DNA from 2 places in the Micromonospora sp. HB375 genome. Region 1 is predicted to be linked to the other one. Evidence: predicted binding sites of a transcription regulator. Region 1 holds the regulator's gene; the other holds the start of a gene.

Region 1 (15,616 bases):
CGAACGCTCGACGAGTCGCAGGATCTCGTCGCCCGCGCCGAGCAGGTTCACCATGATCTTCTGGTCTCCGACCGTGATCCTGGTCTGCACGCGCGGCGTGCCGGGAGGTGGGGTGCCGGTCATAGGTCGGGCCGTCGGGCCCTGCGCCACCTGCTCTCCGCTTCTCTGTGCCGGGCCCTGCTGGCGCGGCGTACGGTTACCTCCCATCGTATCGGGTCGGCACCGCGCACACCGCGCCCATTTCCGGCGCTCGGCGATCAGTCACCGGCGCGGAAGTCGTACCCGTCGAAGGTCTCCTGGCGGCGGGTGAAGCGGTAGGTCGCCCAGTGCATCCGGACCACCACGCCGTGCTCGTCGCGCGTGAGCCGCAGCAGCTCCCCCACCTCGCGGCCGGAGACCGTGCGGAACACGTCCGGCCGGTCCGGCAGCGGCGCGAACACCGCCGGCGGCTTCCCGGCCGGGTCGTCCGCGCCCCGGGCCCGCAGCGTCCCGTCGTGCCAGGAGAAGACGTACTCGAAACCCTCGCCCCACCAGCGGCCCAGCATGCCGCGCAGGTGCGCCGGCGCGGGCGGGCCGGGACGCCACGGCTCGATCTCCGCCGGGTCGTGCTCGGCGGCGGCGGCGAGCAGCCGGTGCGCCAGGTCGAACACCTCCACGCCGGCGCCGGACGAGCCGAGCACCGCGGCGCCCATCGCCCCGGCGGTGCCCTGCCCGCCGCGCCGCCCGTAGACGGCGGCGAGGAATCCGGGCATCGCGCCGTCGTGCCCCACGTGGGTCACCCGCTCGGGCTGCGGCACCAGGATCAGCCCGAGGCCGAAGCCGGCCGTCCAGACCGACTCGTCGGTGGTGGTGAGCGGCCAGCGCATCTCCTCGACGGTGGCCGCGGCGAGCACCGCGCCGTCCGGGTCGAGCGCCGCCGGGTCGGCCAGGAAGGCGGCCCAGCGGGCCATGTCCGGCGCGGTGCTCCAGAGCTGGGCTGCGGGGGCCACCGCGCCGAAGTCGGCCGGTGGCTCCGGGTGGGCCTCGTCGGAGTACGCGTCGACCAGGAACCCGGTCGCGGCACGCTCGGTCGGGGCCGGGCCGGTGGCGGTCAGCCCGAGCGGGACGAGGACCCGGTCGGCCAGCACCTCGGCCCAGGTCCCGCCGCGCAGCCGGGCCACCATCTCGCCCAGGAGGGCCATGCCGAGGTTGGAGTAGTGGAAGCGCCGCCCGGTGGGCAGCACCCGCTCGACCCGGGCCAGATCGGCCAGCAGCTCCTCCACGGCCGGGGCGCGCAGGCTGTCCCACACGTCGCCGTGGGGCTCGCGTTGCAGGCCGGCGGTGTGCGACAGCAGCCGGCGTACGGTCAGCTCGCCGTGCGCCGGCAGGTCGAGGTGCCGCCCGACCGGGTCGTCCAGGTCGAGCAGGCCCTCGTCGCGGCACTGCATGACGAGTACCGCGGTGAACGTCTTGGTGACCGAGCCGATCCGGAACACCGTCTCCGGCCCCAGCGGGGTGTCGTTGCCGGTGTCGCCCACGGCGCAGGTCCAGAGCGGCCGGTCGGCGCGGTGCAGGGCGGCCGACACCGCCGGGATCCGCCCGGTGGCCTGCGCCTGGCGCACCATCCGGCCGAGCCGGTCGGACACGTCGGTCATCGGCAGAGCATCGGGCCGAGCGGCGCGCCGCCGAGCAGGTGGGCGTGCACGTGGAAGACCTCCTGGCCGCCGTACGGGCCGGTGTTGAACATCAGCCGGAACCCGTCCACGGTCAGGCCCTCCTCCTCGGCCACCACGGCGGCGGTCTGGAGCACCTCCCCGGCCAGTTCGGGCGCGCCCTGGGCCAGCGTGGCCACGTCGGCGTAGTGCTCCTTCGGGATCACCAGCACGTGCGTGGGCGCCTTCGGGTCGATGTCCCGGAAGGCCAGGGTGGTGGCGGTCTCGCGGACGATGGTGGCGGGAATCTCCCCGGCGACGATCCGGCAGAAGAGGCAGTCCATCGCAGCAGTGTAAGGAGGGGCCCCCGCTTAACGCCTCCGGCATGGGAAGGGGCCCTTCTTAACACCCCGGGCCGGTGCGGCAGGATGGCCGCCATGGCGGGACGGGCGGTGCTGGTGACGGGGGCCTCGCGGGGCATCGGGCGGGCGGTGGCGCGAGCGTTCGCCGCAGGTGGGGACCGGGTGGCGATCCACCACCGGGACTCCGCCGAGCTGGCGGAGCGGCTGCGCGCCGAGCTGCCCGGCGACGGGCACGTGGTGGTACGCGCCGACCTGGCCGACCCCGACGCGGTACGCGCCATGGTGGACGAGGCGGCCCAGCGGCTCGGCGGTCTCGACGTGCTGGTGAACAACGCGGGCGTGTTCGGGCCGGCCGATCCCCCGCACCCGGTCTTCGAGAGCAGCTACGAGCAGTGGCGGGCGCGGTGGCGGGAGGTGCTCGACACCAACCTGGTCGGCGCGGCGAACGCGGCCTGGTGCGCCGCGCAGCACATGCGCGACAGTGGGGGCCGGATCGTCAACGTCTCGTCCCGGGGCGCGTTCCGGGGCGAGCCGGCCAACCCGGCGTACGGCGCCAGCAAGGCCGGGATGAACGCGATGGCCCAGTCGCTGGCGGTGGCCCTGGCGCCGTACGGCATCGGGGTGGCCTGCGTGGCGCCCGGCTTCGTCGAGACGGACATGACCAACGAGCACCTGAAGGCAGAGCGGGGCGAGGCGGTACGCGCGCAGTCCCCGTTCCACCGGGTGGCGCGTCCGGAGGAGATCGCGGCGGCGGTGCACTGGCTGGCGAGCCCCGAGGCCGAGTGGGCCTCAGGAACGATCATCGACCTGAACGGCGCTTCCTACCTCCGCTCCTGACCCACGCCTCCCCCGCTACCAGTGGGTCAGGCGGGTGGCCAGGACTGTCAGGGCGGCCACGCCTGCTGTGGACGTACGCAGCACCGACGGGCCCAGGCGGACCGTGCGGGCGCCCGCCTCGGCGAACGTGGCCAGCTCGTGGTCGGCGATGCCGCCCTCCGGGCCGACCACCAGGACGATCTCCCCGGCCGTCGGCAGGTCGACTGTGGTCAGCCGGTCCTGCGCGCCCTCGTGCAGCACGAACGCGGCGGCCGCGCCGGCGATCCGGCGGGCCACCGTGGCGGTGGACTCGTCCGGGGCGCCGGCCACCACCGGCAGCCACGGGCGGCGGGCCTGCTTGGCCGCCTCCCGGGCGGTGGCCACCCACTTCTGCCGGGCCCGTACGCCCCGGTCGCCGCGCCACTGCGCCACCGAGCGGGACGCCGCCCACGGCACGATCTCGTCCACCCCGACCTCGGTCATCGCCTGCACGGCGAGTTCACCCCGGTCGCCCTTGGCGATGCCCTGCACCACGACGAGCCGCGGGACGGGCGCGTCCGCGTACCCCCGGCTGGTGACGCGCAGGTCGAGCGTGCCCCGGCCGACGGCGGTGACCACCGCGGCGGCGGTGCCGCCCCGGCCGTCGGCGAGCAGCAGCTCCTCGCCGGCCCGCAGCCGCTGCACGGTGGCCGCGTGGTGGCCCTCCGGGCCGTCCAGCGTCAGCGTGTCACCGGTGGGCAGCGCCTCGACCAGGAACAGCGGGGCGGACACCTCAGGCGTGCCCGTTGAAGGCGTCGCGCATCCGGGAGAAGAAGCCGCCCTGCTTGGTCAGCTCGGCGACCTCCTCGCCGCGGGTCTTGGCGAAGTCGCGCAGCATCCGCTCCTGGTCGGCGTCGAGCTTGGTCGGGGTACGCACGTCCAGGTGCACGTAGAGGTCACCCCGGCCGGTGCCGCGCAGGTGCGGTACGCCCCGGGCACGCAGCCGCAGAGTGCTGCCGGGCTGGGTGCCGGGCTTGACGTCGACGGTCTCCTCGCTGTCGAGCGTCTTGATGGTCAGCCGGGTGCCGAGCGCGGCGGCGGTCATCGGCACCGTCACCCGGCAGTGCAGGTCGTCGCCCTTGCGGGAGTAGACGTCGTGCGGCCGCTCGTGGATCTCCACGTAGAGGTCGCCGGCGGTGCCGCCGCCCGGGCCGACCTCGCCCTGCTGGGCCAGGCGGATCCGCATGCCGTCCTCGACGCCGGCCGGGATCTTGACGGTCAGCGAGCGGCGGGTACGCACCCGGCCCTCACCGGCGCAGGTCGGGCAGGCATGCGGGATGGTGGTGCCGTAGCCCTGGCAGACGGTGCACGGCCGGGCGGAGACCACCTGGCCGAGGAACGTGCGCTGCACCGACTGCACCTCGCCCCGGCCGGCGCACGCCTCGCAGGTGGCCAGGTGGGTGCCGGCGGCGGTGCCGGCGCCGGAGCAGGTGGTGCAGAGCACCGCGGTGTCGACGGTGATCGGCGCCTCGACGCCGAACGCGGTCTCGTTGAGGTCCAGTTCCAGGCGCAGGATCGCGTCCGCGCCGGGCCGGGTGCGCGGCCGGGGTCCCCGGCTGCCGCCCGCCGCGCCGCCGAAGAACGCGTCCATGATGTCCTGGAAACCGACGAACGGACCGGCGCCGCCGGGCCCGCCCGGGCCGCCCATGCCACCGCCGCCGGGGGCGAGCGGGTCGCCGCCGAGGTCGACGATCTGCCGTTTCCGGTCGTCCGAGAGGACCTCGTACGCGGCGTTGATGTCCTTGAACTTCTCCTGGGCCTCCGGGTCCGGATTGACGTCCGGGTGGTACTGCCGCGCCAGCTTGCGGTAGGCGCGCTTGATCTCGTCGTCGGAGGCTTCCCGGCTCACGCCGAGAATGCCGTAGTAGTCCCTGGCCACTGCGTTAGGTGTCCTCATGTTCGTCTCGCGTCGCTCCGGTCGTCGGCCGCAACCGGCCGTCGGCCCTGACTGGTCAGTTCTGGGCCAGCAGTTCGCCCACGTAGCGTGCCACGGCCCTCACCATGGCGATATTGCCGGGGTAGTCCATCCGGGTCGGCCCGAGCACGCCGAGCCCACCGACGATGGTGCTGCCCGGTCCGTAGCCGGTGCTGACCACCGAGGCGGCCCGCAGGTTGTCGAACTCGTTCTCGTCGCCGATCAGCACGCGGGTGGTGCTCGGCTCGGTCTCGCCGATCAGTTTGAGCAGCACTACCTCTTCTTCGAGCGCCTCCAGGATCGGCCGCAGCGAGCCCTGGAAGTCGAGCAGGCCGCCCCGGGTGAGGTTGGCCTGGCCGGCCAGCGCGAGGCGCTCCTCGTGCCGTTCCACGAGCGTCTCCAGCAGCACCGTGGACAGCGTGGTCATGGCCGGGCGCAGGTGCGGCGCGGACTCGTCCACCAGGGCCTGCACCAGCGGCGGCGTCTCGGAGAGCTGGCTGCCGACGAGCTTCTCGTTCACCAGCCGGCGCAGGTCGGTCACGTCGTCGGCGGGAACCGGGGCGGGCAGCTCGACGAGCCGCTGCTCGACCCGGCCGGTGTCGGCGATCATGACGACCATCAGCCGGGTGGTGGAGATCGGCACGAGTTCCAGGTGACGCACCTTGGACCGGGCCAGGCTCGGGTACTGCACCACGGCGACCTGCCGGGTGAGCTGGGCGAGCAGCCGGACCGTGCGGTGCACCACGTCGTCCAGGTCGACCGCGCCGACCAGGAAGCGCTCGATGGCGCGGCGCTCGGCGGGGCTGAGCGGCTTGACCCGGGAGAGCCGGTCCACGAAGAGGCGGTAGCCGCGGTCGGTGGGCACCCGGCCGGCGCTGGTGTGCGGCTGCCGGATGTAGCCCTCCTCCTCCAGCACCGCCATGTCGTTGCGCACCGTCGCCGGGGAGACGCCGAGCTGGTGCCGCTCGACCAGGGCCTTGCTGCCCACCGGCTCCTGCGTGGCGACGTAGTCCTCGACGATCGCGCGCAGCACGGCGAGTTTGCGGTCGTCGAGACCCATGTCCCCACCTCCTGACACACCTCGGCCGGGCCGGCACGCGGCATCCGCCGGGCGGCTGGCACTCGACTGTAGCGAGTGCCAGTCTACGTCGGCACCCCCACCGACGCGATGATCGCCTGACGGACCTGCGGTGCGGCCCACCACACCGCGCGGCACGCCAGGGCCGAACAGCCGGTCACGCTCGGTCTGTGTCGCCCTGGTGCGACTTGCCCGCTGGCCCTACCGTGACCTCCATGACTGAACCTCCTCGCCCTCCCGGAGCAGGGGACTCCGGCCCCCAGCCCGACCCGTCGGCGCCCTACGGCTCCGGCGAGCCGCCCACCGCTCCACTGTCCGGCGCGCCGGGCGCGGGCGGGTATCCCCCGCCCGGTGACTATCCGCCCCCGGGCGGCTACCCGCCCCCCGGTGCCCAGCCTCCGCCGGGCGGCTACCCGCCCCCTGGTGGTTACCCCCCGCCGGCCGGCGCGCCGGGCTACGGCGCCGGTGGCGGCTATCCCGGCGGTGGCGGCTACGGCCCGGCCGGGTACGCCAACAACGACGAGAAGACCTGGGCCCTGGTGGCGCACTTCGGTGGCGCCGCGGGCGTCATCATCGGTGGCGGTCTGCTCGGCTGGGTCGCCCCGCTGATCGCGATGATGACCCGCGGCCAGCAGTCGCCGACCGTACGCGCCCACGCGGTCGCGGCGCTGAACTTCCAGATCACCTGGACCATCGCCAGCGTCCTCGCCTGGGTGATCACGGTCATCACCTGCGGGATCCTGTTCTTCGTCCCGATGCTGGTCTGGCTGGTGCCGCTGATCTTCGGGATCATCGGCGGGGTCAAGGCCAACGAGGGTGTGCTCTACCGCTACCCGATGACCTACAACTTCGTGAAGTGACACCGCCGGCCGGCCGAGGGGGCGGCCGGCCGGCGCCGGTCACGGCAGCAGGTCGCGTACCACCGCGTCGGCCAGCAGCCGTCCGCGCAGCGTCAGCACCACAAGCCCCCGCGCGTACGCCCCGGCGTCGAGCAGCCCGGCGTCCCGGGCCCGCTCGGCGCCCGCCCGGCCGGGCTCGTCCAGCACGTCCAGCGGCAGCCCGGAGGCGAGCCGCACCCGCAGCATCACGTCCTCCATGTGCTGCTCGTCCGCGCTGAGCACCTCCCGGGCCAGTGCCGGCGAGGCGCCCTCGGCCAGCCGCGCCGCGTACGCGCTCGGGTGCTTGACGTTCCACCAGCGCACGCCGCCGACGTGGCTGTGCGCCCCCGGGCCCAGGCCCCACCAGTCGGCGCCGGTCCAGTAGAGCAGGTTGTGCCGGCACGCCGCCGCCGCCGAGCGGGCCCAGTTCGACACCTCGTACCAGGAGAAGCCGGCCGCGCCGAGCGCCGCCTCCGCGGCCAGGTAGCGGTCCGCCGCCACGTCGTCGGAGGGGTACGGCAGCTCGCCCCGGCGCATCCGCGCGGCCAGCCGGGTGCCGTCCTCCACGATCAGGGCGTACGCGCTGACGTGGTCCACCCCCGCGTCGACCACCTGGGCCAGCGAGGCGGCGAAGTCGTCGGCCGTCTCGCCCGGCGTGCCGTAGATCAGGTCCAGGTTCACGTGCTCGAACCCGGCGTCGCGCGCCTCCAGCGCGGCGGCGGTGGCCCGGCCCGCGCTGTGCCGCCGGTCCAGCACCGCGAGCACCCCGGGCGCGGCGGACTGCATGCCCAGCGAGATCCGGGTGTAGCCGGCCGCCCGCAGCGTCTTGAGCGACTCCGGGGTCACCGACTCCGGGTTGGCCTCGGTGGTCACCTCCGCGTCGGCGGCCAGCCCCCAGACGCGGTCGATGCCGTCGAGGATCCGGGCCAGGTCGTCGGCGGGCAGCAGCGTCGGCGTGCCGCCGCCGACGAAGACGGTGTCGACCCGCTGCGGCGGCGAGTCGCCCAGCACCCGGGCGGCCAGCGCCAGCTCGGCCAGCACCGAGTCGGCGTACGTCTCCCGGCTCGCCCCGCCGCCCAGCTCGGAGGCGGTGTACGTGTTGAAGTCGCAGTAACCGCACCGGCTGGCGCAGAACGGCACGTGGACGTACACGCCGAAGCCGCGCGCGCCGACGGCGCGACGGGCGGTGGCGGGCAGCGATCCGTCGCGCGGGACGGGTTCGCCTTCTGGAAGGACGCCGGGCATGGCCACTAGTGTGCCCGGCATGACCTCTCCGGACGCTCTCGTGCGAGTCGCCACGGCCCGTGGGGTGACCACCCTCACCCTGGACAGCCCGCACAACCGCAACGCGCTCTCCACGCCCCTGATGACCCAGCTGCTGGCCGGGCTGACCGACGCGGTCGCCGACGACGCGGTACGCGCGATCGTGCTCGACCACACCGGCCCGGTCTTCTGCTCCGGCGCCGACCTGAAGGAGACCGCCGCCGCGTACGCCAGTGGCACGGTGCCCGCCGGGATGCTCGGCGACGTGCTGGTGGCGGTGCGGGAGTGCCCGAAGCCGGTGGTCGCGAAGGTCGCCGGACCGGCCCGGGCCGGTGGGCTGGGCCTGATCGCCGCCGCCGACCTGGCGGTCTGCGCGCAGGAGGCGACGTTCGCGTTCACCGAGGTGCGGATCGGGGTGATCCCGGCGGTGATCTCGGCGACCGTGCTGCCCCGGCTGGACCAGCGGGCCGCCGCCGAGCTGTACCTGACCGGCGACACGTTCGACGGCCGCCGCGCCGCCGAGGTCGGCCTGGTCACCGCCGCGGTGCCGGCCGGCGAGCTGGACGCCGCCGTCGAGCGCTACTGCGCCTCGCTGGTCAGGGGCGCGCCGGGGGCGCTGGCCGGGGCGAAGGAGCTGCTGCGCCGGCCCGCCGCGACTGACCTGCGGGCCGAGATCGCCGAGTTGGCGGCGCTGTCCACCGGGTACTTCCTCTCCGACGAGGGGCGTGAGGGCGTCATGGCGTTCCGGGAGAAGCGGCCCGCCGCCTGGGTGCCCGCCGGAGACTGAGGTGCGCGGCGGGGCCCGGCTGGTCACCTTCGGTGGTGGCGGGCCCCGCCCGGCGGCACGGCGCCGGTCACGTGGTGGCGGGACGGCCACTCGGCCGAGACGCGGCGGCGCGGGGCCGACGTACGCTTGTCGGACTGTCGGGACAGGGGGTGCGGGTGCGGACGCGAGCGGCGATCGTGGCATCTGGTGTTGCGGTGTGCGTACTGGCGCTGCTCGCGGTCTATGTCGTGACCAAGCAGTTCGGCGAGCACCTGCGGCTCCCCCTGGCCAGCCGGACCTGCACGGTGCAGGCCGACGGCGAGGTGGTGCTCGGCGCCGACCAGATGGCGAACGCGGCGACCATCGCGGCCATCGGCATGCAGCGCCGGATGCCCGAGCGGGCGGTGGTGGTGGCGCTGGCGACCGCGTACCAGGAGTCGCACCTGCGCAACATCGCGCACGGCGACCGCGACTCGCTCGGCCTGTTCCAGCAGCGCCCGAGCCAGGGCTGGGGCACCCCGGAACAGGTCCAGGACCCGCGGTACGCGGCGAACAAGTTCTACGCCGCGCTGAAGAAGGTCAAGGGCTGGGAGCGGATGCGGGTCACCGACGCCGCCCAGCGGGTGCAGCGGTCGGCCTTCCCCGAGGCGTACGAGAAGTGGGCCGACGAGTCGGAGGTCCTGACCCGCGCGTTGCTCGGCCACGCGACCGGCGCGGTGGCCTGCACGGTGAGTTCGCCGCCGACGATGCGCGGGCCGGCCGCCGCCAGCGCCGTGCTGGAGAGCCTGTCGCTGGACTGGGGGCTGCCCCGGCTGGCCACGGCGACGGACCTGACCGCGCTCACCGTGCCGGCGGGCGACGACCGCAACGGCTGGCGGTACGCGCACTGGCTGGTCTCGCACGCCGACGACCACGGCGTGAAGAAGGTCCGCTTCGGCAACCTGGAGTGGACCGCCGAGCAGGGCTCCTGGGCCCGGGTGAAGGGCGACCCGGCCACCGAGGTACGCGCCGAGGTGTTCGCCGCGGCCTGACCGGCCCGCCGCCCTCAGCCCTTCACGGCTCCCGCGACCAGGCCGGAGACCATCCGGCGCTGCACCAGCAGGAAGAAGACGATCACCGGCAGGGTGAACAGCGTGGACGCGGCCATCACCGAGCCCCAGGCGGTGTCGTCGCGGCCGAAGAAGAACGTCATCGCCACCGGCAGCGTGTACTTCTGCTGGTCGTTGATGAAGGTCAGCGCGAAGATCAGCTCGTTCCAGGCGGTGATGAACGAGAAGATGCTGGTGGCGACCAGGCCGGGCGCGACCAACGGGAACAGCACCTTGCGGAACGTCTGGGCCCGGCTGGCGCCGTCGATGGCGGCGGCCTCCTCCAGTTCCTTCGGCACCGCGGCGACGAAGCCGCGCAGCATCCAGACCGCGAACGGCAGCGAGAAGCCGAGGTAGGTGAGGATCAGGCTGGGCAGCGTGTTGTAGAGACCGAGCCGCTGGATCATCAGGAACAGCGGGATGACCAGCGCCTCCAGCGGGATCATCTGCACCACCAGCAGCATGATCAGGAACGTGGTGCGCAGCTTGAACCGGAACCGGGCCACGGCTGTCGCGGCGAGCAGGGCGACCAGCCCGCTCAGCAGCACCGTGGCCCCCGCGACGAGCACGCTGTTGAGGAAGAAGTCGGTGAACGTCACGCCCGGGATCAGGTTGCCGGTGAGGATCTCCCGGTAGTGCTCCAGCGTCGGCTCGGCCGGCACCGGCCGGGGCGTGGACGAGAAGATCTCCCGGTTGGGCTTCAGCGACGTCGCCACCATCCAGTAGACCGGGAACGCGGCGAAGAGCGCGACCAGCAGGCCCGCGCCGTTGAGGGCGATCTTCTTCATCATTCGTCCTCCTGCCGCAGCACCATGCGGACGTACAGGGCGGTCACCACGAGCAGGATCACGGTGAGGATCACGGCGATGGCGGAGCCGAGGCCGTACTTCGGCGGCGGTGAGAACGCCTCCGCGTACGAGTAGATCGACAGCATGAACGTCGACCGGTCCTGGGTGCCGCCGGCCAGCACGAACTGCTGGGTGAAGACCTTGAAGTCCCAGATCGTGGAGAGCACCACGAGGATGCCGAAGACCGGCCGCAGGATCGGGAACGTCACCTTCCAGAACACCTTCCACGGGCCGGCGCCGTCGACCCGGGCCGCCTCCTGCAGCTCCGTCGGCACGCTCTTGAGCCCGGCCAGCACGCTCACCGCGATGAACGGGAACGAGTGCCAGACCACCACGAGCGTCAGGATGGCGAAGAACAGCAGCGGGTCGTTGAACCAGCCGTACCCGGTCCAGTCGCTGCGCCCGAACAGCGCCGTGGACAGCCCGTCCGGGAGCTTGTTGAACAGCCACGTGACCAGGCCACTCGTGTCGTCGAAGATCCACTTCCAGACGATCGTGCCGGTCAGCGCCGGGGTGGCCCAGGCGAGCATCACGCAGCTCGCCACGAACGTGGCCATCTTCTTGCCCAGGCGGTTGAGCAGCAGCCCGACCAGCGTGCCGAGGACCATCGTGAGCGCCACGTTGGCGACCGCGAACAGCACCGTGTTGCGCAGCACCGTACGGAAGAACGGGTCGCCGAGGATCTGCGCGTAGTTGGCCAGGCCGATCCACGGCCACTCGCGGTCGCCGCGCAGCTGCCGGACGCTGTCCAGCTTGTGGAAGGACATCCACACAACCTGGCCGAGCGGCCAGAGCAGCAGCACGGCGATGATCGCCAGGCAGGGCAGGAGCAGAAGGTACGGAAGGTGGTCCACCCGGCGACGGCGCCGCCGCGCGGGGGTCTCCCGCGCGGCGGCCTCGCCGGTGGCCTCGGTCAGCGTGGTCACTTGGCGTTGAGGATGCTTTCGATCTCGGTGGCCGCGTCGGCGGTGGCCTTCTCGACCGTCTTCTGGCCCTTGATGACCGAGCTGTTCATCGCCTGGGTCACCGTCTTGGTCCGGCTGACCTCGACCCACTTCGGGGTGAGCGGGGTCAGCTTGGTGTTCTGGATGGCCGTGGCGAACGCCGCCATCACCTTGTCGTTGGCGTAGTCACCGCTGCTGACCAGGTCCTGGTAGACCGGGAAGAACCCGAGGCTGCTGGCGAACTCCTTGTCCTTCTGCTTGCTCAGCAGCACGGTCATGTAGTCCCAGGCCAGCGCCGCCCGCTCGCTGTCCTTCCAGATGGCGATGTCGGAGCCACCGGCGAACGCCGGGGCGGCCTTGCCGTCCGGGCCGGGGATCGGGAACGTGCCCCAGACCTTCTCGATGTCCGGGTTGTCCTTCTTCATCGCGCCGCCCTGCCAGCTACCGGCGAACGCCATCGCGGCCTTGCCGGTGGCGAACTGGGTACGGGCGTCGACCTCGTTCCACCCGGCGGCGGCCGGCGGGGCGACCTTGTGCACTGTCACCAGGTCGGTCCAGAACTTGACCGCCTTCTGCGCCTCGGGGGTGTTGTAGCCGGACTTCCAGGCGTCCCCCTCCTTGGTGGCGATCTCCGCGCCGGCACTCCAGAGGAAGGAGTAGAACGGCAGCTCGGAGTTGCCGGGCAGGGCGATGCCGTAGGTGCCGGGCTTCTTGGCCTGCACGGCCTTCGCGGCGGCGACCATCTCGTCCCAGGTCGTCGGCGGCTTCACGCCGGCCTCGGCGAACCAGTCGGTGCGGTAGTAGACGGCGCGCACGCCGGCGTACCACGGCACGCCGTACTGCTTGCCGTCGAGCTGAGCGTTCTTGACCAGGTCGGGCAGGATGTCCTTGCCCTCGGACCAGGCGTTGAACTTGTCCGAGACGTCGGCCAGGGCCTCCTGAGCGGCCCAGCCCTGGGTCTCGGTGTTGCCCAGCTCGGTGACGTCCGGGCCCTCGCCACCGGCGAGCGCGGCCTGGAACTTCTTCGGCGCCTCGAGCCAGGGGATGTACTGCACCACCACGTCGGTCTCGGGGTGCTTCTTCTTGAACTCCGCCTCGACGCTGTCGAGGAACGCGGTCTGGGCGTCGCCGCCCTCACCCATCATCCACACAGTGAGCTTGCTGTTGTCGGCGGCCTTGTCGTCGTCGCCGGAGCCACCGCACGCGGTCAGCACCAACGCGGCCGACGCCACGATGGCGGTGACCGGAGCCAGCCGCTTCCACCTGTTCACGCCATATCTCCCTCAGGGCCGTTTGGCACTAACCTTCTCCGCCGCACCTTAGTAGGAAAATTTCCTTTACAACAGGGGGTGTTCGTGACGGAGGGCACAGGCGACCGTATCGCAGCCGGGGCCCGGCCGACATCGATGCCGTCCGGGCAGTTCAGAGCCCACGAACGCCGACGGGCGCCCGGCCGGTGAGGCCGGGCGCCCGTCGAGGCGCGTGGTGCGGGGTCAGTAGCGCGAGACGCCGCGGCGACGGCCGACACCGGCCACCAGGGCCACGCCGATCGCGGCGAACAGCACCTGCAGCATCAGCTCGCGCCAGTCGATGCCGGCGGTCTCGGCGAAGCCGGAGGCCCGGGCGACGAGCGTGCCCAGAAGCGCGGCGCCGACGCCGATCAGCATGTGCAGCCACATGGGCATGTTCTGCCGGCCCGGCACGACCAGCCGGCCCAGCGCGCCGACGATCAGACCAACGACCAGCGCCGTGATGATGCCCCAAACGGTGAGCTCCATGGTCGCCCTCCTCCTTAAGATCCGGTCACACGTTTTTGTGTGGTTACTGTCGTGATCGCTAAGTTCCCGACCGCCCGGAAATCCAAACCGACTCCGATGACGAATTGTTCAGACGTACCCTGACCTGCTACTTCTCCCCGAAACCGGGCGCGGCGGGCGGGCCCGGCACACCGACGGTGTTCAATGCGCCGATACGCCGACGGGTGCCCGGCCGATGCGGCCGGGCACCCGTCGAGGCGCGTGATGCGTCGATCAGTAACGCGAGACGCTGCTGCGGCGGCCGACGCCGGCCACCAGGGCCACACCGATGGCGGCGAGCACGACCTGCACGGCCAGCTCGGCCCAGTCGATGCCGGCGGTCTGCGTGGCGATGCCGAGCGCGCGGGCCAGGACGGTGCCCAGCAGCGCCGCGCCGACGCCGATCACCATGTGCAGCCAGATCGGCATGTTCTGCCGGCCCGGCACGACCAGCCGGCCCAGCGCGCCGACGATCAGACCCACGACCAGCGCGGTGATGATGCCCCAGACGGTGAACTCCACGGTCGTCCTCCTAAAGCGATTTCGCACGTTCTGTGCGGTTGCTGTCGTGACCGCTAAGTGCCCGACGCATCGAAAACCGAAACCGGCCGCATCGACCGCCACCCTCCCGGCTGACGCGAACCCGCAGGTGGGAGCGCTGCCACCGGCTGAAAATCTCCTGGGTACGCGAACGGCCGGCGCCCCTGCGAGGGGACGCCGGCCGCTGCGCGGAGCCGGACCGCTACTTCTTGCCGGCGGGCTTGCCGTCGCCGGAGTCGGACGAGAGCGCCGCGATGAACGCCTCCTGGGGGACCTCCACCCGGCCCACCATCTTCATCCGCTTCTTGCCCTCCTTCTGCTTCTCCAGCAGCTTGCGCTTGCGGCTGATGTCACCGCCGTAGCACTTGGCGAGCACGTCCTTGCGGATCGCGCGGATGGTCTCCCGGGCGATCACCCGGCTGCCGATCGCCGCCTGGATCGGCACCTCGAACTGCTGGCGCGGGATCAGCGAACGCAGCTTCGCCGCGATCGTCGTGCCGTACGTGTACGCCTTGTCCTTGTGCACGATCGCGCTGAACGCGTCGACCGGCTCGCCGTGCAGCAGGATGTCCACCTTCACCAGGTCCGACGCCTGCTCGCCGGAGGGCTCGTAGTCCAGTGAGGCGTAACCCTTGGTACGGCTCTTGAGCTGGTCGAAGAAGTCGAAGATGATCTCGGCCAGCGGCAGCGTGTAGCGCAGCTCCACCCGGTCGGCGGAGAGGTAGTCCATGCCGAGCAGGCTGCCCCGGCGGCCCTGGCACAGCTCCATCACCGCGCCGACGTAGTCGTTCGGGGTCAGCACCGTCGCCCGCACCGTCGGCTCGTACACCTCCGCGATCTTGCCGGTCGGGTACTCGCTCGGGTTGGTGACCACGATCTCCTCGCCGTCCTCCTGGATGGCCCGGTAGACCACGTTCGGGGCGGTGGAGATCAGGTCGAGGTTGAACTCCCGCTCCAGCCGCTCCCGGATGATCTCCAGGTGCAGCAGGCCGAGGAAGCCGCAGCGGAAGCCGAAGCCCAGCGCGCCGGAGGTCTCCGGCTCGTAGACCAGCGCGGCGTCGTTGAGCTTGAGCTTGTCCAGCGCCTCGCGCAGGTTCGGGTAGTCCGAGCCGTCGATCGGGTAGAGCCCCGAGTAGACCATCGGCTTCGGGTCCTTGTAACCGCCGAGCGCCTCCTTGGCCGGGTTGTTGTTGATGGTGACCGTGTCACCGACCCGGGACTGGCGCACGTCCTTCACGCCGGTGATCAGGTAGCCCACCTCGCCGACGCCGAGCGCCTCGGCCTTGACCATCTCCGGCGAGATGACACCGATCTCCAGCAGCTCGTGGACCGCGCCGGTGGACATCATCTTGATCCGGTCCCGGGCCGAGATCCGGCCGTCGATCACCCGGACGTACGTGACCACGCCCCGGTAGACGTCGTACACCGAGTCGAAGATCATCGCGCGGGCCGGGGCCTCGGCGTCACCCACCGGCGGCACGAACTGCCGGACGATCTCGTCCAGCAGGTACGGCACGCCCTCGCCGGTCTTGCCGGAGACCTTGATGCAGTCCGCCGGATCGCCGCCGATCAGGTGCGCCAGCTCCTCGGCGTACTTCTCCGGCTGGGCGGCCGGCAGGTCGATCTTGTTGAGCACCGGGATGATGTGCAGG
Region 2 (15,616 bases), 600 kb from region 1:
TGACCGAGCGCGATCGCCCCGTCCGTGGTGTGCAGCCAGCCGCCCTCGCCCAGCGACTCGGTACGCAGCGGCTCCGGCCGCCCGTCGTACCGGATCTCGGCGGTGAACCCGTTGCCGGAGGTCAGCCCGGTGGCCGGGGTGACCACCAGTTCGTTGCCGGTACGGCTGTGCCGGGCGGCGGCGCCGTCCACAGTCACCGCGCGGACGGTCAGCCCGGCCAGGTCCAGGTTGAACGCGGACAGGTCGGCGGTCGCGGTGGCCCGCATCGTGGTGGTGCCGCTGAGCTTGTCCGTCTCCGGGTCGTAGCGCACCTTCACGGTGTAGTGCGCGACGTCGTAGCCACCGTTGCCGTAGCTCGGGAAGTAGGGGTCGCCCGCGCCGGCCGCGCCCGCCGCGAAGCTGCGCGTGGCCGCCGGGGCGGCGGTGGTGGGAGACGCCGGTCCCGGGTCCGGCTCGGCCGAGCCGCAGCCGGCCACCAGCAGCGTCGTGCAGGCCAGCAGCCCGAGCCGTCGTCGTCCGCCGCGCCGCGTCATCGCCTCGATCCCTCCGGGGTCCCGAACAGCGGCCCCGCCCACGGGCCGCTCCGCCCGCGGCAGCCTACCCAGCGGCGGTCACGCCCACGTCACGGCAGTCCCGGTGGCGTCGCGCCGACCAGCCAGGCGTCCAGCAGCGTCCGCAACGGCCGCCCCGACGTGCGTTCGGCGTACCCGACGAAGTCGGCGGTGGTGACGTTGCCGTTGCGGTGCTGCGCCAGCCAGCCGCGCAGCACCCGGTAGAACGTCTCGTCGCCGACCGCGCGGCGCAGCGCGTGCACCGCGAGCGCGCCCCGCTGGTAGACCGCGTCGCCGAACATCCCGGACCGGCCCGGGTCGACAGTGGGCTTCGACCAGTCGGTGTCCGCGTACCGCTCGGCGACCGTCTGCGCCACCGTCCGGCCGCCGTCGTGCTCGGCCCAGAGCCATTCGGCGTACGTGGCGAAGCCCTCGTTGAGCCAGATGTCGCTCCACCGGGCCACCGAGACGCTGTCGCCGAACCACTGGTGGGCCAGCTCGTGCGCGACCACCTCGGTGTTCGGGCGGTCGCCCCGGAAGAAGCCCGGCCCGTAGACCGGCCGGCTCTGCGTCTCCAGCGCGTACCGGATGCGCTCGTCGGCCACCACGATCCCGCCGTACGCCTCGAACGGGTACGGACCGAACCGCTCGGCCAGGAAGTCGGCGATCTCACCGGTGCGGGCCACCGACGCGGCGGCCGGCCCGTCCGCGGGCAGCGCCTCGGCGACGGCGGTGACCAGCGGCTTGCCCGCGTGCGTGCCGGTGCTGACCCGGTAGTCGCCGATCACCAGCGTGCTCAGGTAGCTGGCCATCGGCGCGCGCTCCGACCAGCGCCAGGTGGTCCAGCCGCCGCTTGACGTCTTGCCCTCCGGCACGCCGTTCGCGAGCGCGGCGAGCCCGTCCGGCACGGTGATCGTGAAGTCGTAGGTCGCCTTGTCCGACGGGTGGTCGTTGACCGGGTACCAGGTGCTCGCCGACTCCGGCTGGCCGAGCGCGATCGCGCCGTCCGGTGTGGCGTGGAAGCCGCCGTCGCCGAGTTCGGCGTTCGGCAGCGGTTGCGGCACCCCGCCGTACGTCACCTCGACGGTGAGCCGCTTCCCCGGCGGCAGCCCGCGCGGCGGGGTGACGATCAGCTCGGCGCCGTCGTGGCGGTGCTTCACCGCCTCCCCGTCCACCCGGACCCGCTCGACGTCCAGCCCGGCCAGGTCGAGCTGGAACCGGGACAGCGCACGGGTGGTGGTGGCGGTCAGCGTGGCGGTGCCGGCGAGCCTGTCGCCGGCCGGGTCGTAGCGCACGTCGAGCGCGTAGTGGCCCACGTCGTAGCCGCCGTTGCCGGCCCCCGGCACGTACGGGTCACCGGCGTCCGCCGCGCCCGGCCGGAACCCGTTGTCGTCGCCGCCCGTGCATCCGCTCACCGCGAGCGCCGCCGCCACCAGCCCTGCCGCCCAGATCCGCCCCCGTCTCACCCGGCGAGCCTAGACGCGCGACGGCGCGGGCGGGGCCGGAACACGTCCGGGCCGCCGCCCGCGCCGTCATGCGGTGCTCAGCCGGTGCTCAGCGGTGCTCAGCGGTCGAGGACCAGCCCGACCTTCTGGAACTCCTTGAGGTCGCGGTAGCCGCACTTGGCCATCGCGCGGCGCAGGCCGCCGAAGAGGTTGAGCTGGCCATCCGGCTCGTCGGCCGGGCCGAACAGCAGCTTCTCCATCGAGCCGAGCGGCTCGCCGGCCACCTCGAACGCGCCCCGGGGCAGCGACGGGTGGCTGGCCGCGGAGTGCCACCAGGCGCCACCGGCCGGCGCCTCCTCGCAGAGCGACAGCGGCTCGCCGAGCATCACCGCGTCCGCGCCGCAGCCGAGTGCCTTGGCGATGTCGCCGGAGGTCTGCATGTCGCCGTCGGCGATCAGGTGCACGTACCGGCCGCCGGTCTCGTCCAGGTAGTCGCGGCGGGCAGCGGCGGCGTCGGCGATCGCGGTGGCCATCGGCACCCGGATGCCGAGCACCGACTCGGTGGTCGACCAGTCGTCGCCGCCGATGCCCACGATCACACCGGCCGCGCCGGTACGCATCAGGTGCAGCGCGGTCTTGTAGTCGGTGCAGCCGCCGACGATGACCGGCAGGTCGAGGTCGGCGATGAACTCCTTGAGGTTCAGCGGCTCGTCGGTGGTGGAGACGTGCTCGGCCGAGACGAGCGTGCCCTGGATGACCAGGATGTCCACGCCGGCGTCGAGGATCACCGGGGCCAGCGCGAGGGTGTGCTGCGGCGATACCCGCACCGCCACCGTGCCGCCGCCCTCGCGCAGCTCGCGTACCCGCTCGGCGATCAGGTCGGGCCGGATCGGCTCGGCGTAGACCTCCTGGAGGCGCTTGGTCGCCCGCGCGTCCTCGCCGAGACCGGCCAGTTCCTCCAGCACCTTGGCCGGGTTCTCGTACCGGGTCCAGAGGCCCTCGACGTTGAGCACGCCGAGGCCGCCGAGCTGGCCCAGCCGGACCGCCGAGGCGGGGCTCATGGTCGCGTCCGAGGGGTGGCCGACGCAGGGGATGCCGAACTGGTACGCGTCGAGCTGCCACGCCGTGGAGACGTCGTCGACGTCCCGGGTGCGGCGGCTCGGCACGATGGCGATGTCGTCCAGGTGGTAGCCGCGCTGCGCGGTCTTGCCCAGCCCGATCTCGACCACGTCACGCATGAGGGACTCCAGGTGGTTGGGGGTGGTGGGTCAGCGGGAGTGGTAGTTGGGCGCCTCGACCGTCATCTGGATGTCGTGCGGGTGGCTCTCCTTGAGCCCGGCCGCGGTGATCCGGATGAGCTGGCCACGCCGGTGCAGCTCCGGGATGCTCTCCGCGCCCACGTACCCCATGGCGGCGCGGAGGCCGCCGATGAGCTGGTGGGCGACCGCGGACAGCGGACCCCGGTAGGGCACCTGGCCCTCGACGCCCTCCGGGACCAGCTTGTCCTCGGCGAGCACGTCCTGCTGGAAGTAACGGTCCTTGGAGTAGGACTTGCCCTGGCCACGCGACTGCATCGCGCCGAGCGAGCCCATTCCCCGGTACGCCTTGTACTGCTTGCCGTTGATGAAGATCAGCTCGCCGGGGCTCTCCTCGCAGCCGGCCAGCAGGCTGCCGAGCATCACCGTGTCGGCGCCCGCGACGAGCGCCTTGGCGATGTCGCCGGAGTACTGGATGCCGCCGTCGCCGATCACCGGCACGCCGGCCGGGCGGGCGGCCCGGGCCGCCTCCATGATCGCGGTGATCTGCGGTACGCCGACCCCGGCCACGATCCGGGTGGTGCAGATGGCGCCCGGGCCGACGCCCACCTTCACGCCGTCCGCGCCGGCCTCGACGAGCGCCTTCGCGCCCGCGTACGTGGCGATGTTGCCGCCCACGATGTCGATGCTGACGTCCCGCTTGAGCCGGGCCACCATCTCCAGCACGGCCCGCTGGTGCCCGTGCGCGGTGTCCACGATGACCACGTCCACGCCGGCGTCGACGAGGGCACGGGCCCGCTTGTAGCCGTCCTCGCCCACGCCCACCGCGGCGGCGACCCGGAGCCGGCCCGCGTCGTCCTTGGTCGCGTTCGGGTACTGCTCGCTCTTGGTGAAGTCCTTCACCGTGATCAGGCCGCGCAGCTTGCCGCCCGCGTCCACGATCGGCAGCTTCTCGATCTTGTGCTGGCGCAGCAGGCCGAGCGCGTCGTCCTTGCTCACGCCGACCGGGGCGGTGATCAGCGGGGTGCGCGTCATGATCTCGCGGACCGGCGTGGCCGGGTCGGAGACGAAGCGCATGTCGCGGTTGGTGACGATGCCGACCAGCTGGCCCTGCCCGTCGATCACCGGCACGCCGGAGATGCGGTAGCGACCGCAGAGCGCGTCGACCTCGCGCAGCGTGTCGTCCGGGCTGGCGGTCACCGGGTTGGTGATCATGCCGGACTCGGAGCGCTTCACCAGGTCGACCTGGAGCGCCTGGTCCTCCACCGACAGGTTGCGGTGCAGCACGCCGATGCCGCCCTGGCGGGCCATGGCGATCGCCATCCGCCCCTCGGTGACCGTGTCCATCGCGCTGGACAGCAGCGGCACGGTCAGCTCGATGTTGCGGGTCAGGCGGGTACGGGTGTTCACCCGGCTGGGTACGACGTCCGACTCGCCCGGCTGCAGGAGCACGTCGTCGAAGGTCAACCCGAGCGGTACCACCCGGGCCGAACCGGCCGGCAGCTCGGGCAGATGGCCACCCAGCTCCCCGCCGTCGGTGCCGGCCGGGATCTCGGTGCTGGGCGAATTCTCCACGATTGCTCCCCTGAGCTGGTCGATCGGGCTGCAGCGAGGCGGCGCGCGGGGGCACCGGCAGGCGCCTGGTGACGGCGCGTCGCCTCATCGTACCCACTGGCCCGTTCCCGTCCGGGCAGCGGCGGGCCCGGGGGTAGGCCGGGCCACAGCGCGGCCTGGGGCGGGCTTTCCGGCGGCCCGGGGACTACGGTGAGGGGGTGCACGACGAGCCCATCGACCCGTTCAACGGCGACCCTGCCGATCCGGCTGCCGGTCTGCACGATCCCGGCGACGACGACGCGCTCGACCCGCTGACCGACGTCGAACGCCAGGACGTGCTGGAGGACCTCGCCGATCTGGAGATCTACCAGGCGCTGCTCCAGCCGATCGGGGTGCGCGGCCTGGTGATCGAGTGCGAGGACTGCCGCGAGCCGCACTACTTCGACTGGGACCTGCTGCGCGGCAACCTGCGCCACCTGCTCAACTCGGGGCGCCCCCGGGTGCACGAACCGGCCTACGACCCGGACCCGGACCATTACGTGAGCTGGGACTACGCCCGTGGCTACGCCGACGGCGTGCACGACACGCTCACCGAGGGCACCGACGACTCCGCGTCGGAGTGACTCCGGCCCGGGTCAGGCGACCAGGCCGGCCCGGAAGCCGGCCGCCACGGCGTGTGCCCGGTCCCGCGCCCCGAGCTTGCGGAACAACCGTCGGGCGTGCGTCTTGACCGTGTCCTCGGAGACGAACAACTCCCGCCCGATCTCCGCGTTGCTCTTGCCCTCGGCCATGCCGAGCAGCACCTGAAGCTCCCGCTCGGTCAGCCCGATGGCGCCGCGCGGCGTCCGGGCCGGCCGCTGACCGGCGCCCGGGCGGGCCGCCTCCGCCGCGTCGGCCGCCGCCGGATCCTCCGCGTCCTCACCCCGCTGCACCGGCACCACCGTGGGCAGGCCGGCCGCGTCCACCGGCGCCACCGCCGGCCAGCCGGGCCCACCCGGGGTACGCCCCGCCGACCGGGCCGGACCGCCGACCGCTGCCGCGTCCCGGGCGGTGTCCGCCACCCGGTGCCTGTTGCTCCGGCCGGGAGCGGACAGCAGCAGCAGCGCCTTGGCGACCGCGCTGGTCAGATCGTGGTCCGCGTTCTGGATCAGGCCACGCGCTCCGGCGCTGATGGTGGCCGCCGCCGACTCCGACTCCTCGGCCCCGAGCAGCAGCACCGCCGCCTGCGGCGCGCGGGCCAGCACCCGGCGCACGAAACCGGCGCTGTCCGGCCGGGTCAGCGCGGTGTCGGCGAGCACCACGTCCACCGGGCGCTCCGCGAGCCGCAACATCACCTCCGGATCGGAGACGGCCGTCCGGACGACGCCGGACAGCCCGAGCCGCGCCGCCGCGGAGGTCAGATGCTGGGCCGCCAATGGTGTCCGAACGCACACAAGAACACTACGCACAGTGGTCTCCTCTCCGACTCAGAGCAGACCATGCGGAGGTGGGCTCGGGAGGGGGTTCCGGGCAATCATCCGAACTTTTCCGACAGATGGGGCATATGCCACCGACTGTCCGAGGTTTTCGATCACAGATGTGTGAGGCGCGGACCGCTCGGGTACCGAGGGGTTCATCCGGAACCGGCATCCCGCGCGGACCGCCGCCCGGTAGCTGGCCACGAACATTCTCCGCGGTGCCGCGCGGGAGGAGGGGTGCTGATGTCGAACGTACGTAGGCTGCCTGGACCGATCGACGAGCTCTGGGACTGGCAGCGGCTCGGGGCCTGCCGTGGCCGCGACAGCGCGCAGTTCTTCCACCCGGACGGCGAGCGCGGCTCCTCCCGGCTGCGCCGCGAGATGGGCGCCAAGTCCGTCTGCCGCGCCTGCCCGGTACGCGCCGAGTGCGCCGCCCACGCGCTCTCCGTACGCGAGCCGTACGGCGTCTGGGGCGGGTTCAGCGAGTCCGAGCGGCTGCGTCTGCTCGCGCTCGGCTGGGAGGACCTGGCCGACCGCCGCCAGACCAAGGTGGACATCGCCCGGCTGGAGGCGCGCCTCGGCCGCCCGCACAACACCGCCGTGCCGGACCAGCGCAAGGTCGCCTGACCGGCTTCACGACCCCCGACGCCGCGCCCCGGATCCCGGGGCGCGGCGTCGTGTCGTGGCCCGGGGCATCCGCTGGCCCCCGCACCCCGGCGCGGCGAAGGCCGCCGCTGGGCGACTCGCCTACCGTTTCGAATACCAGGATCGGCGTTCCAGAGGCTAGGACACCACATAGATCTTGGTATGAAACGGCCCTTATAGGGGCCGTTTCATACCAAGATCTCTTTCGTGAGCGCTCGGGAGTCTGGACTCAGGCCGGAGCCAAGCGGCGCGCACCCGATCGGCAGGCACCCGCCAGTGGCACGGGCAGGCCATCTCCCCACCGAGAGCGGTCCTCGCGACGGTGCGGGTCAGGTGACTGTGACCCTTACCGTGTGCCATCCCGTCGCGCCGTCCGGGGCGACCGGGGCGCGCTGTTCCGTCTGGGTCTCGCCGGTGCTGTCGGTCGCCCGGACCTGGAGCGTGTGCTCGCCCGGTGTGGCGTCCCACCGCCACGACCACTGCACCCACGTGTCCGCCGACACTGCCGGGGCCAGCGTCGCCTCCTGCCAGGGGCCGCCGTCCACGCGTACCTCGACACGGCTGATGCCGCGGTGCTGCGCCCACGCCACACCGGCGACGGTCACCGGACCGGCGGCGGGACGGCTGCGGGGCCGGGGCGTGTCGATCCGGGACTGCGTCTTGACCGGGCCCTGCGCTGACCAGCCGCGCGGCACCCAGTACGCGTCGAAGTCGGCGAAGCTGGTCAGCTCCAGCTCGGTGATCCACTTGCACGCGGAGACGTACCCGTAGAGGCCGGGCACCACCATCCGCGCCGGGAAGCCGTGCTGGATCGGCAGCGGCTCGCCGTTCATGCCGACCGCGAGCAGCGCGTCCCGCCCGTCGCGCAGCACCGAGGTGGGCGTGCCGCACGTCCAGCCGTCGACGGCGCGCCCGACCACCTGGTCCGCGCCGTCCTCCGGGTCGGCCTCGTCCAGCAGGTCCCTGATCGGTACGCCGAGCCAGCGCGCGTTGCCGATCAGGTCGCCGCCCACCTCGTTGGAGACGCAGGCGAGCGTCACGTAGCGCTCGACCATAGGGCGGGCGAGCAGGTCGTCGAAGCTCAGCTCGATCGGGTTGCGGACCCGCCCGTGGATGCGCAGCCGCCAGGTGACCGGGTCCACCTGCGGCACCACCAGCGCGGTGTCGATCCGGTAGAACTCCCGGTTCGGCGTGACGTACGGCGCGAGCCGGGACAGCGACAGGTCCGCTCCGGCCGGCACCGGTGGGGCGGGCGCGACCGGGGCGGGCAGCGTCACCGCGTCCCGGGCCGCCGATACGCCGCGCCGGCCGGCCAGCCAGTGCCCGCCCAGCCCGGCCACCGCCGCCGCGCCGGTGAGCAGCCCGGCGCCACGCAGGAACCGCCGCCGCGACTCCGCGTCGTCGTGCCGGACCGGCTCCCAGCCGCCCGGCGTCTCCCTCTCCCGGGCCAGCGCGGCGACCGCCGGAGGCGGGGCGGATGGCGGGGGCGACGCGGACGGCGGCTCGCTGTCCGCCGAAGCGGCCCCGTCGCGCTCCGCCGGGCCGGTCCCGGCCCGGTCGCGTCGCACGGCTTCGGACCGGTCACGCCCCGGTCGCTTCCGGTGCGCCAGGTCGGGGCTCAGCGGGCCGGCCACGAACGCCCACAGCGTCAGCGCGCCCAGTCCGCCGCCGACCAGGGAGGGCAGCGCGTCGAAGGCGTCCGCGCCGGCCCGGGTCAGCGCGGCGGCGGCACCGAGCGCGGCGAACGCGGCGATGCCGGCCAGGCCGATCACCAGCCGCCGGGCCGCTGCCAGGCCCAGCAGCGCGCCGAAGACGGCCAGCAGCAGCGCCGTCCCGATCAGCAGCGCGATCTTGTCGTACGTGCCGAAGACGTCGATGGCGAGCTGCTTGAGCGGCTCGGGCACCAGGTCGACGACGAGTCCGCCGACGGCGACGAGTGGAGCGGACCGGGGGCCGGTCAGGACCGCAACGGGTTCGGCGGCGCCGAGCGCCACCACGGCGGCGACGACACCGGCCGACGCCGCCCGGCGGGGGGAGAGGGTGCTCACGGGCTCCAGTCTGGTCGCCCCGCGGGCCCGGCTGCCAATCTCGTCAGCGATCCGTAAGGACATATGCGTCAGGGCACACCACCGGGTCGGCGGTGTGCCCTGACGTCGGGCGTACTCCTCGGGTCAGAAGCCCGGGCCGTGCTGGTGGCCGTGCCCGTGCGAGTGGCCGTGGCCACCGGCGGCCGGCTCCGGCTCGGCCGGCTTCTCCACCACGAGGCTCTCGGTGGTGAGCAGCAGGCCGGCGATCGAGGCGGCGTTGCTGACCGCGTTGCGGGTCACCTTCACCGGGTCGATGATGCCGGACTTGGCCAGGTCGACGTACTCGCCGGTGGCGGCGTCGAGGCCGTGGCCCCAGTCCTTGCCGACGACCTTCTGCACCACCACGTAGCCGTCGTGGCCGGCGTTCTGGGCGATCCAGCGCAGCGGCTCGACGAGCGACTTGCGCACGATCGAGACGCCGACCTTCTCGTCACCGGTGAAGCCCAGGTCGTCGTCGAGCGCCGGCAGGATCTGGGCCAGGGCGGCGCCGCCACCCGGGACCGTGCCCTCCTCGACCGCGGCCTTGGTCGCGGCGATGGCGTCCTCGATGCGGTGCTTGCGCTCCTTCATCTCGACCTCGGTGGCCGCGCCGACCTTGATCACGGCGATGCCGCCGGAGAGCTTCGCCAGCCGCTCGGCCAGCTTCTCCCGGTCCCACTCCGAGTCGGAGGCCTCGATCTCCTTGCGGATCTGGGCGACCCGGTCGGCGACCTCGGAGGCCTGCCCGCCACCGTCGACGACAGTGGTGTTCTCCTTGTCGACCACGACGCGGCGGGCGGTGCCGAGCACCTCCAGGCCGACCTGGTCGAGCTTGTAGCCCAACTCCGGGGCGACCAGCTCGGCGCCGGTCAGGATCGCCATGTCCTGGAGCATCGCCTTGCGGCGGTCGCCGAAGCCGGGGGCCTTGACCGCGCAGACCTTGACGGTCTTGCGCAGCGCGTTGACCACGAGCGTCGACAGGGCCTGGCCCTCGACGTCCTCGGCGACGATGAGCAGCGGCTTGTTGTTCTGGAGAACCTTCTCCAGCAGCGGCAGCAGCTCCTCGATCGCCGAGATCTTCTGCGTGGTGATCAGGATGTACGGGTCCTCCAGGACCGCCTCCTGCGCCTCCAGGTCGGTGACGAAGTTCGGCGAGATGAAGCCCTTGTCGAACTGGAGACCCTCGGTCACCTCCAGCTCGGTGGTGAGCGCGGAGCCCTCCTCGACGGTGATGACGCCGTCGCGGCCGACCTTCTCCATCGCCTCGGCGATCAGCTCACCGATCGCGGCGTCCTGCGCGGAGACGGTCGCGACGTGCGCGATCGACTCCTTGCTGGAGACCTCGACGGCCTTGCCGAGCAGCGCCTCGGAGACCTTGGCGGCCGCCGCGTCGATGCCCCGCTTCAGGCCGGTCGGGTTGGTGCCGGCGGCCACGTTGCGCAGGCCCTCGCGGACCATGGCCTGGGCCAGCACGGTGGCGGTGGTGGTCCCGTCGCCGGCGACGTCGTTGGTCTTGGTCGCCACCTCCTTGACCAGCTGCGCGCCGAGGTTCTCGTACGGGTTGGTGAGCTCGATCTCCTTGGCGATGGTCACGCCGTCGTTGGTGATCGTGGGCGCACCGAACTTCTTGTCCAGGACGACGTTGCGCCCGCGCGGGCCGAGGGTGACCTTGACCGCGTCCGCGAGGGCGTTGACACCGTGCTCGAGCAGGTGCCGGGCGTCGTCCGAGAAGCTGAGGATCTTCGCCATCAGTATCCCTTCGAAGCGACGTTGCCCCGGCCCGGCGAGCCGGACCGGGGCAACGACACTGATCGGTTGCTTACTTCTCGATGACCGCGAGGACGTCGCGGGCGGAGAGCACCAGGTACTCCTCGCCGGCGTACTTGACCTCGGTGCCGCCGTACTTCGAGTAGAGGACGGTGTCGCCGACCTTCACGTCGATCGGCACGCGGTTGCCCTTGTCGTCGATCCGGCCCGGGCCGACAGCGAGGACGGTGCCCTCCTGCGGCTTCTCCTTGGCGGTGTCGGGGATCACGATGCCCGAGGCGGTGGTGGTCTCGGCCTCGTTCGCCTGGACCACGATGCGGTCCTCGAGCGGCTTGATCGCAACCTTGGTCGCGGTAGTCACGGGCATACCCTCCCGGGTACTTGGTGTCGTTGCCGGCCGGCGTGCCGACCAGCGTCAATCTGCCACATGCCACCGGGCGGGGCCGTCGTCGCGGGTGCCGGTCCGCCTGGCGCTCAACCCCCGGGCACGAGGCTCGGGCGTTGGCACCCTCAGGGTGAGAGTGCTAATCGCAGGTTATTCCTCGGCTAGCACTCCGTCAAGGAGAGTGCCAACGCGCGTCGCCCTCCGTGTCGCGCCGGAACCGGCCCGGGAGAATGGGCGCGTGGATCTCGACCTGCTCGCCGTGCTGCGTACCCCCGAGGGGTCGGCGGCGCTCGCCGCGGCCGGGCGGGTGGCCGGCGGCGACCCGCTGGCGGCGGCGGCCGCGCTGCGCTCGGCCGGGATTCCGGGCGACCTCGCCGCCGCCGCGCTGACCCAGGCCGAGCTGCGCCGCCGGGCAGCAGGCAAGTTCGGCGCGGCGGCGGCCGGGATGTTCCTCACCCGACCCGGGCTGGAGCAGGCCACCCGCGGGGTGGTCGCCGGCCGGCGGGCCGCACGGCTGCGCGCCGCGGGCGTGACCACGCTGGCCGACCTGGGTTGCGGCCTGGGCGCCGACGCGCTCGCCGCCGCCCGCGCCGGCATCCGGGTGTACGCGGTGGAGGCCGACCCGCTGACCGCCGCGATGGCCGCCGCGAACGCCGAGGCGGCCGGGCTCGCCGATCTGGTGACAGTCGAGTGCGGCGACGCCACGGAGTTCGACGTGAGCCGCGTCGACGGCGCGTTCTGCGATCCGGCGCGGCGGCGGGCCGGCACCGGGCGGCGCGTCTTCGACCCGAACTCCTACTCCCCGCCGTGGGACTTCGTCACCGGTCTCGCCGCGCGGGTGCCGCGCACAGTGGTGAAGGTCGCGCCGGGGCTGGACCACGCGCTGATCCCGGCGGGCGCCGAGGCGGAGTGGGTGAGCGTGGACGGCGACCTGGTCGAGGCCGCGCTCTGGTGCGGCGAGCTGGCCGAGGTCCCCCGCCGCGCCACTCTGCTGCGCGAGAAGGAAGGGCCCCTTCTTAACGCCTCCGGTAGTAAAAGGGTCCCTTCCTATCACCTCACCGGCACGGGCGCGCAGGAAGCGGAGGTGGGGCCGGTCCGGCGGTTCCTCTACGACCCGGACCCGGCGGTCGTCCGCGCGCACCTGGTCGCCGAACTCGCTGCCGACCTCGACGCCACGCTCGCCGACCCGTCGATCGCCTACCTGTACGCCGACGAGGCCCGGCCCACCCCGTTCGCCCGCTGCCTGGAGATCACCGACGTGCTGCCGTTCTCGCTGAAGCGGCTGCGCGCCCTGCTGCGGGAACGCCGGGTCGGCCGGGTGGAGATCCGCAAGCGCGGGTCGGCGCTGGAGCCGGAGAAGCTGCGCCGTGACCTGCGGCTGTCCGGCGAGGCGGCGGCCGACCTGGTGCTGACCCGGGTGGCGGGCGACCCCACGGTGCTCGTGTGCCGGCCGGTTCCGGTCGGCGGCTGACCCGGCTCACGTTTCCAGCTCGCGGTGTCGCGGCGCGCGGGTTAGCTTGAGCCCGTGGCGGGCCCTGGCACTCCGGCGATCGCGTTGCTGAGCAAGCGGAAGATCGCCCACAGCATCCACCCGTACGACGTCTCGCCGGACGCGCCGAACTACGGCGCGCTCGTGGCCGCGGCGCTCGGGGTGGCACCGGACCGGGTGTTCAAGTCGCTGGTCACCGAGGTCGACGGCGGGCTGACCGTGGCGGTGGTGCCGGTGACCGGCGAGCTGGACCTGAAGGCGCTGGCCGCCGCGGTGGGCGGCAAGCGCGCGGTGATGGCGGACCGGGCGGTGGCCGAGCGGGCGACCGGGTACGTGCGGGGCGGCATCAGTCCGCTCGGCCAACGTAAGCGGCTACCGACAGTCGTCGACTCCTCGGCGCTGGCGCACCCGACCGTGTACGTGTCGGCGGGCCGCCGGGGATTGCAGGTGCAGCTCACGCCGACGGATCTGGTGGCGCTCACCGGGGCGGCCACGGCATCGATCGCCGCCACCTGAGCGGGCTCGTGACGGTACGTGTGGGAGCGTTCCCGGAGCACGCTCTCCCGGCGGTGTCTCGCGGGTGACAACCGCGTTGCTGAATTGTTACCGCCGCCAACAAACTTCTGACCTCGGCAGTCTTGCGGCGCATGGGAGGCGGGGAATACGTTGCCGGACACAACAAAACATCACCACTCCCCCACCTCCGAAAGGACCCTGCACATGCGCAAGGGCTTCCTCACCTTCGCGGCCGTCGGTCTCCTCGCGACCGGCAGCATGGCCGCCTGCGGTGACAACGGCGGTTCTTCCGACGAGGCCGGCGGCTCCAACGCCAAGAAGCCGAAGATCGGCGTGATCCTGCCGGACAGCAAGTCCTCCGCCCGCTGGGAGGGCGCGGACCGCAAGTACCTCAAGGCGGCGTTCGACGCGGCCGGCGTCGACTCCGACATCCAGAACGCGCAGAACGACAAGACCGCGTTCCAGACCATCGCCGACCAGATGATCACCAGCGGCGTCAACGTCCTGATGATCGTCAACCTGGACTCCGGCACCGGCAAGGCCGTGCTCGACAAGGCCAAGTCGCAGGGCGTCGCGACCATCGACTACGACCGGCTGACCCTGGGCGGCTCCGCCCAGTACTACGTCAGCTTCGACAACGAGGCCGTCGGCAAGCTCCAGGGCGAAGGCCTGAGCAAGTGCCTGACCGACAAGGGCGTCAAGAACCCGTCGATCGCGTACCTCAACGGCTCGCCGACCGACAACAACGCCACCCTGTTCAAGAACGGGTACGACTCGGTGCTCAAGCCGAAGTTCGACTCGAAGGAGTACACCAAGGTCGCCGACGACCCGGTGCCGGCCTGGGACAACGCGCAGGCCGCCACGATCTTCGAGCAGCAGATGACCAAGGCCGGCGGCAAGATCGACGGCGTGCTCGCCGCCAACGACGGTCTCGGCAACGCGGCCATCTCGGTGCTGAAGAAGAACAAGCTCAACGGCAAGGTCCCGGTGACCGGTCAGGACGCCACCAAGGAGGGCCTGCAGAACATCCTCGCCGGTGACCAGTGCATGACCGTCTACAAGGCGGTCAAGAAGGAGGCGGACGCCGCCGCCGAGCTGGCCATCGCGCTCGCCAAGGGTGAGCGGAAGGACACCGGCCAGACGGTCAAGGACCCGGAGGGCAACCGGGACGTGCCGGCCGTGCTGCTGGAGCCCAAGGCCATCTTCAAGGACAACGTCAAGGACGTCGTGGCCGACGGCTACGTCACCAAGGAAGAACTCTGCACCGGTGCCTTCGCGAAGCTCTGCACCGACGCCGGCGTGAGCTGACCCACCCGCCTCAGGCGGCGCCGCCCGGCACGGGTTCTCCCGTGCCGGGCGGCGCCCGCGCCGGACGGGATCCGAGACCTCCCTCCGCCCAAAGGAGAACCCCGTGTCCGCAACCCCCCTGCTGGAGCTACGCGGGATCGACAAGAGCTTCGGTCCCGTCCAGGTGCTGCGCGACGTCGCCTTCGCCGCGCACCCCGGCGAGGTGACCGCGCTCGTCGGTGACAACGGCGCCGGCAAGTCGACCCTGGTCAAGTGCATCAGCGGCATCCACCCCACCGACGCCGGCGAGTTCCTCTTCGACGGCCGGCCGGTGACCATCAACAGCCCCCGGGACGCCGCCGCGCTCGGGATCGAGGTCGTCTACCAGGATCTCGCGCTCTGCGACAACCTCGACATCGTGCAGAACATGTTCCTCGGCCGGGAGAAGCGCAGCGGCATCGTGCTCGACGAGCCGACCATGGAGCAGATGGCCGCCGAGACGCTCGCCGGCCTGAGCGTGCGCACCGTGAAGTCGCTGCGCCAGCACGTGGCCAGCCTCTCCGGCGGCCAGCGGCAGACCGTCGCCATCGCCAAGGCCGTGCTCTGGAACAGCCGGCTGGTCATCCTGGACGAGCCGACCGCCGCGCTCGGCGTCGCGCAGACCGCCCAGGTGCTGGAGCTGGTGCGCCGGCTGGCCGACAACGGCCTGGCCGTGGTGCTCATCTCGCACAACATGAACGACGTCTTCGCCGTCTCCGACCGGATCGCCGCGCTCTACCTCGGCCAGATGGTCGCCCAGGTGAAGACCACCGACATCACCCACTCGCAGGTGGTCGAGCTGATCACCGCCGGCCGATCCGGCGGCCTCGGCCTCACCGGCGAGCCGGGCGGCAACGGCGCCGCGCCCGCCGACACCACCCCAGGAGCCATCCGATGACCGCCATCGTCGTGAAGAAGGAAGGCCCGGCCGGCGTCGCGCCGACACCGACCCTGAACAGCCACGTGAACAACTACTGGCGCCGGGTACGCGGCGGCGACATCGGCGCGCTCCCCGCGGTGGTCATGCTCGTGGCGCTGGCGGTGGGCTTCTCGATCGCCCGCCCGTCGTTCTTCACCGCCGGCAACCTGGCGAACCTGTTCACCCAGGGCGCGGCGGTCACGCTCATCGCCATGGGCCTGGTCTTCGTCCTGCTGCTCG

Evidence for each region. Region 1 encodes HrcA, which represses chaperone genes, less so after heat shock. Its sites were predicted from a motif close to GGTTNGCACNCTCNNNNNGAGNGTGCNAACC; they were not measured.
Region 2: a site for HrcA is predicted at 11,241-11,271, ahead of groES (co-chaperone GroES). Genes of this name have one in related genera too.

Annotation. Positions count from the first base shown of each region.
Region 1 covers NZ_JAGGJO010000001.1:5,542,862-5,558,477, forward strand. The annotation lists gene J3R08_RS24390 (PhoH family protein) at 1-123, opposite strand, end outside; gene J3R08_RS24395 (serine hydrolase) at 258-1,634, opposite strand; gene J3R08_RS24400 (histidine triad nucleotide-binding protein) at 1,631-1,975, opposite strand; gene J3R08_RS24405 (SDR family NAD(P)-dependent oxidoreductase) at 2,069-2,830, shown strand; gene J3R08_RS24410 (16S rRNA (uracil(1498)-N(3))-methyltransferase) at 2,846-3,580, opposite strand; gene dnaJ (molecular chaperone DnaJ) at 3,582-4,727, opposite strand; gene hrcA (heat-inducible transcriptional repressor HrcA) at 4,801-5,823, opposite strand; gene J3R08_RS24425 (DUF4870 domain-containing protein) at 6,057-6,701, shown strand; gene hemW (radical SAM family heme chaperone HemW) at 6,741-7,964, opposite strand; gene J3R08_RS24435 (enoyl-CoA hydratase-related protein) at 7,984-8,769, shown strand; gene J3R08_RS24440 (hypothetical protein) at 8,919-9,779, shown strand; gene J3R08_RS24445 (carbohydrate ABC transporter permease) at 9,794-10,627, opposite strand; gene J3R08_RS24450 (carbohydrate ABC transporter permease) at 10,624-11,610, opposite strand; gene J3R08_RS24455 (sugar ABC transporter substrate-binding protein) at 11,607-12,899, opposite strand; gene J3R08_RS24460 (GlsB/YeaQ/YmgE family stress response membrane protein) at 13,122-13,406, opposite strand; gene J3R08_RS24465 (GlsB/YeaQ/YmgE family stress response membrane protein) at 13,659-13,946, opposite strand; gene lepA (translation elongation factor 4) at 14,167-15,616, opposite strand, start outside.
Region 2 covers NZ_JAGGJO010000001.1:6,142,911-6,158,526, forward strand. The annotation lists gene J3R08_RS27175 (M1 family metallopeptidase) at 1-533, opposite strand, end outside; gene J3R08_RS27180 (M1 family metallopeptidase) at 623-2,017, opposite strand; gene J3R08_RS27185 (GuaB3 family IMP dehydrogenase-related protein) at 2,116-3,234, opposite strand; gene guaB (IMP dehydrogenase) at 3,265-4,827, opposite strand; gene J3R08_RS27195 (DUF5319 domain-containing protein) at 5,025-5,429, shown strand; gene J3R08_RS27200 (response regulator transcription factor) at 5,442-6,254, opposite strand; gene J3R08_RS27205 (WhiB family transcriptional regulator) at 6,507-6,890, shown strand; gene J3R08_RS27210 (sulfite oxidase) at 7,238-9,019, opposite strand; gene groL (chaperonin GroEL) at 9,080-10,723, opposite strand; gene groES (co-chaperone GroES) at 10,794-11,108, opposite strand; gene J3R08_RS27225 (methyltransferase domain-containing protein) at 11,365-12,597, shown strand; gene ybaK (Cys-tRNA(Pro) deacylase) at 12,652-13,131, shown strand; gene J3R08_RS27235 (sugar ABC transporter substrate-binding protein) at 13,336-14,439, shown strand; gene J3R08_RS27240 (ATP-binding cassette domain-containing protein) at 14,543-15,355, shown strand; gene J3R08_RS27245 (sugar ABC transporter permease) at 15,352-15,616, shown strand, end outside.